2 regions of the Oceanimonas sp. AH20CE76 genome follow, and region 1 is predicted to be linked to the other one. Evidence: predicted binding sites of a transcription regulator. Region 1 holds the regulator's gene; the other holds the start of a gene.
The links. Region 1 encodes sigma-54, which starts transcription at its own class of promoters, with help from an activator protein. Its sites were predicted from a motif close to TGGCACNGTTTTNGCTT; they were not measured.

Region 1 (3,473 bases):
CTGCCGGCCTGACGCAGCTGCCGGCAAATCTGTTTGTTGCTGAGCTTTTCAGCAATTAAGGACAGCGTTTTCAGATGTTGTTTACATTCCTGCTCCGGCACCAGCAGCGCAAACACCAGACCAACCGGCTGATTGTCGATGGCATCAAATTCTACCGGTTCGGCAAAAGTCAGCAGTACCGCGGTCGCCTTGTTGTCATTGCCAATACGACCATGAGGTATGGCAATGCCATTACCGATGCCGGTAGTGCCCATCTTTTCACGGGCCAGCAAACAGTCAAAAAGCGGCTGGCTGCCGATATTCAAATGTTCGGCAGCCAGCTCGCTGATAATTTCCAGAGCACGCTTCTTGCTCGTGCAGGGAACTGCACTGCGCGTGCAGTCCCTGCTTAGTATGTCGGCGACTTCCATGGTTACTTTTGCTTGAGCTTCTCTTTGTGTTTGATGATCTGACGATCCAGCTTGTCAATGAGTCCGTCGATGGCGGCATACATATTTTCATGCTGGGCGTTGGCAAACAGCTCACCACCACTGACGTGCAGTTTGGCTTCGGCAATTTGCTGCATTTTTTCTACATTAAGGATGACGTGCACATTGGTAATGTGGTCGAAGTGGCGCTCCAGCCGGGTAAACTTGCTATTAACATAGTCACGCAGTGCATCTGTGATTTCTACATGGTGTCCGGTCAGGTTAATTTGCATAACGTCTTCCTTCTGTCGTTGCCTTTAAACCAGGCGTTTACGCTGATTGGAAGGGGGGATGGCCAGTGACTCCCTGTACTTGGCGATGGTACGCCTGGCCACCTTAATCCCCTGCTCGGCCAGCAACTGAGCAATCTTACTGTCACTCAGCGGCTTGGCCGGGTTTTCTGCTCCGACCAGCTTTTTGATCAGAGCACGAATTGCCGTGGATGAACATTCACCACCATCGTCGGTGCCCACATGACTGGAGAAGAAATACTTAAGCTCAAACACGCCCCGGGGCGAGTGCAGAAACTTTTGTGTGGTCACGCGTGAGATGGTGGACTCATGCATCTCTACTGCCTCGGCCACATGGTTCAGCACCATGGGCTTCATGGCCTCTTCTCCATACTCAAAGAATGCCTGTTGTTGTTCAACAATACAATTGGCAACCTTGAGCAGCGTCTCATTTCGGCTGTCGAGACTTTTAAGGAACCACTTGGCATCCTGCAGATGATTACGAATAAACTGGCCGTCTTCACTATTGCGGGGCTTGTCGGCAAGTGCGGCATAGGTCTGATTCAGGCGTACCTTGGGCATGGCCTCCGGGTTGAGTTCCACGACCCAGGCACCGTTGCGTTTGGTGACCACCACATCCGGAATAACATATTCGGAGCTGCCCTGAATAATGCTGCTGCCGGGGCGGGGTTCAAGCTGCTGGATCAGATTCAGAACTTCTCTCAGCTCGTCTTCTTTCAGCCTGGTCTTGCGCTGCAGAGTACGGTAGTCGCGGTTACCAAGCAGATCCATGTGCTGTTCCAGCAGCAACCGGGCTTCTGCCAGCCAGGGGGTGCTGGCGGGAAACTGGTCGAGCTGAATACACAGGCATTCCTGCACGCTGCGGGCAGCTACGCCGATGGGATCGAAATGCTGAATGCGTTTGAGCACGGCTTCTACTTCGTCGGCTTCAATGCCCAGCTCGTCGGCCGAGGCTGCAGCTAACAGTTCGTCAATATCGGCGGTGAGATAGCCTGCATCGTCCACGGCATCGATAATCGCAAGGGCAATGGCCTGATCGGTATCACTGAAGGGAGTCAGGTTCATTTGCCAGATCAGGTAATCCTGCAGCGTTTCGGTGGTTTCTCCCTGATAGACATTATCTTCCAGCCCTTCCGGCAGACCGGCACCACCACTGACCGGAGAGGCGGTATAAACTTCCTCCCAGCTGGTGTCCATGGGCAGCTCTTCAGAAAGCTGATTACGTTCCATGGCGCTGTCTGCGGCAATTTGCTCCTCGTTGCGATTATCCTCAACCCTGATACTGTCCGGCTCCTCCTGCTCCAGCAGCGGATTACTGTCCAGTGCCTGCTGAATTTCCTGCTGCAGCTCAAGGCTGGACAGCTGCAGCAGACGAATGGCCTGTTGCAGCTGAGGGGTCATGGTCAGCTGCTGGCCAAGGCGTAACTGAAGAGTCGGCTTCATGTATGCTAACGTCCTTCCATATCAACCGCGCGAAGCGGTGCCTTCAGAGGCTGAATTGTTCACCAAGATAGACTTTCTTGACCTGCTCATTGGCCAGGATTTCAGCTGGTGTGCCAGCAGCAATACGGTGCCCGTGGCTGACAATATAGGCCTTTTCACATACATCCAGCGTCTCACGCACATTGTGATCGGTGATCAGTACGCCCAGGCCTCGATCTTTCAGATGTAATATAATTTTCTTAATATCAAGCACAGAGATGGGATCAACGCCGGCAAAAGGTTCATCAAGCAGAATAAAGCGCGGATCTGCCGCCAGTGCCCGGGCAATTTCCACCCGCCGGCGTTCACCACCGGACAGACTCATACCGAGACTGTCACGAATATGGACAATATTGAACTCTTCCAGCAGCTGTTCCATTTTTTCGTTACGGCCGTCGGCGTTCAGATCTTTGCGGGTCTGCAGTACGGCCATCAGGTTATCGGCAACGCTCAGGCGGCGAAAAATGGACGCTTCCTGAGGCAGATAGCCAATGCCGGCGCGGGCCCGCACATGCATAGGCTCATGGCTGATGTCATTGTCGTCTATGGTGATGCTGCCTGCATCCCGCTGCACCAGGCCTACAATCATGTAAAAGGAAGTGGTTTTGCCGGCCCCGTTGGGCCCGAGCAGCCCCACTATCTGGCCGGTGTTCACGGTCAGGCTGACATCAGCCACTACCTTCCGGCCTTTGTAGCTTTTCTGCAGCCCGCGTGCTTTCAGTCTGGCCATGGTCAGTCGTTACTCTGGTTGTCGAAATTCTGTACCTGCTCAGGCAGGAAAATAGTGGTGACCCTGTCTTTGCCACCCTGGCTTTCGGCTTCCATCTGCTCCTTGTCGATAAAGTAGCGAATACGGTAGCCAGTGACGATATTATCGTCCTGCTTGAGTTCGGCGTCCCGAATCAGGGTGATGGTGCGGGCGACCATGTCATAGCGAATTTCCCGTGCCTGTGCCTGTACCGGCTTGCCGTTATTGAGCACTTGCCGGTAAGTAGCCGGATTGCCCCTGGCGGTCATGGACTGCAGCCCCTGCTCATTGCGGATCACGACCAGTTCACTGGCACGCACATCTATGCTGCCCTGTTTCACCACTACATTATCGGTAAAGGTCACCTTGTTTTCGGCCAGCTCCACCAGCTGGCGGCCAGCGTCTATGGTAACCGGCTGACGATAGTCACTGTCTTTGGCCTGCACCTGACCCAGGCCCAGCAGGCCGCCAAGACTAAGGATTAAAGTAAGTTGCCCGGGTTTCATTCAGTAGTTCCACCGTTTG
Region 2 (3,473 bases), 1.4 Mb from region 1:
GCTTCGGCAAGCCCGTGAAAAAGGCCAGATCCCCCGTTCCAAGGAGCTTGGCACAGCCGCGGTGCTGCTTAGTGCCGCGGCCGCGCTGTTAATGCTGGGAGACGCACTGGGTGCCGCCATGTCGGCGGTGTTTGCCGCCAGCTTTGAGCTGGAGCGGGCCGCCATTTTCGATCCCGAAACCATGATGCCGGCGCTGGCCTCGGCCATTGGTGGCATCATGTGGCCGTTGTTGGGCATGTTTGCGGTGGTGCTGGTGGCGGCGTTGGTGGGCAACAGCCTGCTGGGGGGCTTTAACTTCAGCACCCAGGCCATGATGCCAAAGTGGAACCGGCTCAGCCCCATGAGCGGCTTTAAACGCATGTTTGGCGTGCAGGCACTGGTAGAGCTGCTGAAATCCATTGCCAAGGTGGTGTTTATTGCCACCATTGCCATCTGGCTGCTGTGGGGCCAGTTCGACAATATTTTGCGTTTAAGCAGTGAAACCCTGAACCTGGCGATGAAAGATGCCCTGGAGCTTTTGCTGTGGATGGGGCTGGGGCTGTGTCTGGCGCTGCTGCCCATTGTGGCCATTGATGTGCCGTTTCAGGTGTGGAATCACACCCGCCAGCTGAAAATGACCCTGCAGGAAATAAAAGATGAATACAAAAATACCGAGGGCAAGCCCGAGGTAAAAAGCCGTATTCGCCGTCTGCAGCAGGAAATGGCCAACCGCCGCATGATGGCGGAAGTGCCCACCGCCGATGTGGTGGTGGTCAACCCCACCCATTTCTCAGTGGCCCTGCGCTACGACAAGGATAAACCCGGCTCGGCTCCGGTAGTGGTGGCTAAGGGGCTGGATGAAGTGGCCCTTAAAATCCGGGAAATAGCCCGGGAATATAAGGTGCCGGTTATTTCTTCTCCGGCGCTGGCCCGGGCCGTGTACTTTTCCACCAAGCTGGATCGGGAAATTCCCGACGGTCTCTTTGTGGCGGTGGCCCAGATCCTGGCCTATGTGTTCCAGCTGAACGCCTGGCGCAAAGGGCAGGGCAATAAACCAGTGCCGCTGAAAGACGACTTGCCGATTCCCGATGAATACCGGGTGTGATTGACTTAAAGGGATTAGGGATTAGGGATTAGAATCGGCCCCAGTCCCTGTAAATTTATGGCGCACTTCTTGCATTCTCACCGCCACTATCAATAAACCGCAGCGAGTGTCATGGAGTTAAGGGCAAGGCTTTCTCAGGCTAAACAGTGGACCCGTTGGTTACATTCGGGCATGGGTACGCCTTTGCTGGTGCTGGCGGCACTGGCCATGGTGGTGCTGCCCATTCCGGCATTAATGCTGGATGTGCTGTTTTCGTTCAATATTGCTCTGGCACTGGTGGTTTTGCTGGTGGCGGTATATACCCAGCGCCCTCTCGACTTTGCCGCCTTTCCCACCGTTTTGCTGGTAGCCACTCTGCTGCGGCTGGCGCTGAACGTGGCCTCTACCCGGGTAGTACTGCTGGAAGGGCATCAGGGAGGCAACGCTGCCGGTAACGTGATTGAGGCCTTTGGCTCTGTGGTTATTGGCGGCAACTATGCCGTGGGCCTTATCGTCTTTCTGATTTTGATGATCATCAACTTTGTGGTGGTGACCAAGGGTGCCGGCCGTATTTCGGAAGTGAGCGCCCGCTTTACCCTGGATGCCATGCCCGGTAAACAGATGGCCATCGACGCCGACCTTAATGCCGGCATTATCAATCAGGATGAAGCCCGCACCCGGCGGGAAGAGGTCACACAGGAAGCCGACTTCTACGGCTCCATGGACGGTGCTTCCAAGTTTGTAAAAGGCGATGCCATTGCCGGCATTATGATCCTGTTCATCAATATTATCGGCGGCTTTATTATCGGCATGGCTCAGCACGAGCTGAGCTTTGGTGAAGCAGGGCGTGTCTACACTCTGCTGACCATAGGTGACGGTCTGGTGGCGCAGATTCCGTCCTTGTTGCTGTCCATTGCCGCCGCCATAATTGTGACGCGGCAAAATACCCGGGAAGACATGGGGCAGGCCATGCTGGGTCAGCTTTTTGACAATCCGCGCTCCCTGTCCATTGCTGCCGGCATTCTTATTGCCATGGGACTGGTGCCGGGCATGCCCCATTTTGCCTTTTTGCTGCTGGGTGGCCTGGCGGCTGGCGGTGCCTGGTGGATGCACAAACGTCGCAAGGAGCAGGCCGAGCAGCAACAGGAAAGCAATGCTCAGGCACCGGCGATAGCAGCAAACGAAAACCGCGAACTCAGCTGGGACGATGTAAACCAGGTAGACACCATAGGGCTGGAAGTGGGTTACCGGCTGATCAGTCTGGTGGATGTGTCTCAGGGCGGCGAGCTGCTCAGCCGTATCAAGGGCGTGCGCAAAAAGCTGTCTCAGGAGCTGGGCTTTCTTATTCCTGCCGTGCACATACGTGACAATCTGGAGTTAAGCCCCAATGAATATCAGATAACCCTGATGGGGGTCAGCTCCGGGGTGGCCGATATCTACCCAGAGCGGGAGCTGGCCATCAACCCCGGTCAGGTGTTCGGCCCGGTGCAGGGCATAGACACCCGGGATCCCGCCTTTGGGCTGGAAGCCACCTGGATTGGCCGGGATCAGATAGAAAACGCCCAGAGCCTGGGTTACACAGTGGTGGATGCCGCCACCGTGGTGGCCACTCACCTCAGCCAGCTGCTGACCAACAATGCCTCTCAGCTGCTGGGTCATGAAGAAGTACAGAACCTGATTGATCAGGTGGGCCGCACTCAGCCCAAGCTGGTGGAAGGGCTGGTACCCAATACGCTCAGTCTGGCGCTGGTCACCAAGGTACTGCAGAGCCTGCTGAACGAAGGGGTGTCCATTCGGGACATGCGTACCATTTTGCAGACCCTCACCGAATACGCGCCCAAGAGTCAGGATCCGGAAGTACTGACCGCCGCCTGCCGTATTTCTCTGCGCCGCTTTCTGGTGCAGGAAATTGCCGGCACCGAGCGGGAGCTGCCGGTTATTACGCTGGCACCTGAGCTGGAACAGATCTTGCAGAACTCTTTGCAGGCGGGTGGTACTCAGGGCAGTGGCATAGAGCCGGGGCTGGCAGAGCGCATGCAGCAGTCGCTGTCGCAGGCTGCTGCCAACCAGGAGCTGGAAGGCCAGCCGGCCATATTACTGACGTCAGGCATGCTGCGTACCACGCTGGCGCGCTTTGTAAAACATACCATTCCCAGTCTGCGGGTGCTGTCTTATCAGGAAGTGCCGGATGATCGCCAAATCCGCATCGTGGCTTCAGTTGGGCAGCAGTAGCGGGAGAGCCATAAATGAAGATTAAACGGTTTTTTGCCAAAGATATGCGTGCCGCCCTGGCCGAAGTAAAAGAAGAGCTGGGGGCCGATGCGGTGATCATGTCTAATAAAAAAGTGTCCGGGGGCATAGAAATTGTGGCCGCCGTAGACGATGACGACAATACACCGGTCGATAAGGG

Region 2: the regulator sigma-54 is predicted to act here: its motif matches at 1,143-1,159, upstream of flhA (flagellar biosynthesis protein FlhA).

Annotation. Positions count from the first base shown of each region.
Region 1 covers NZ_CP155481.1:2,914,228-2,917,700, reverse strand. Annotated here, with positions in the region: gene ptsN (PTS IIA-like nitrogen regulatory protein PtsN) at 1-410, opposite strand, end outside; gene hpf (ribosome hibernation promoting factor) at 413-700, opposite strand; gene N2M06_RS14315 (RNA polymerase factor sigma-54) at 725-2,161, opposite strand; gene lptB (LPS export ABC transporter ATP-binding protein) at 2,205-2,930, opposite strand; gene lptA (lipopolysaccharide transport periplasmic protein LptA) at 2,933-3,454, opposite strand; gene lptC (LPS export ABC transporter periplasmic protein LptC) at 3,423-3,473, opposite strand, start outside.
Region 2 covers NZ_CP155481.1:1,044,094-1,047,566, forward strand. Annotated here, with positions in the region: gene flhB (flagellar biosynthesis protein FlhB) at 1-1,084, shown strand, start outside; gene flhA (flagellar biosynthesis protein FlhA) at 1,196-3,295, shown strand; gene flhF (flagellar biosynthesis protein FlhF) at 3,310-3,473, shown strand, end outside.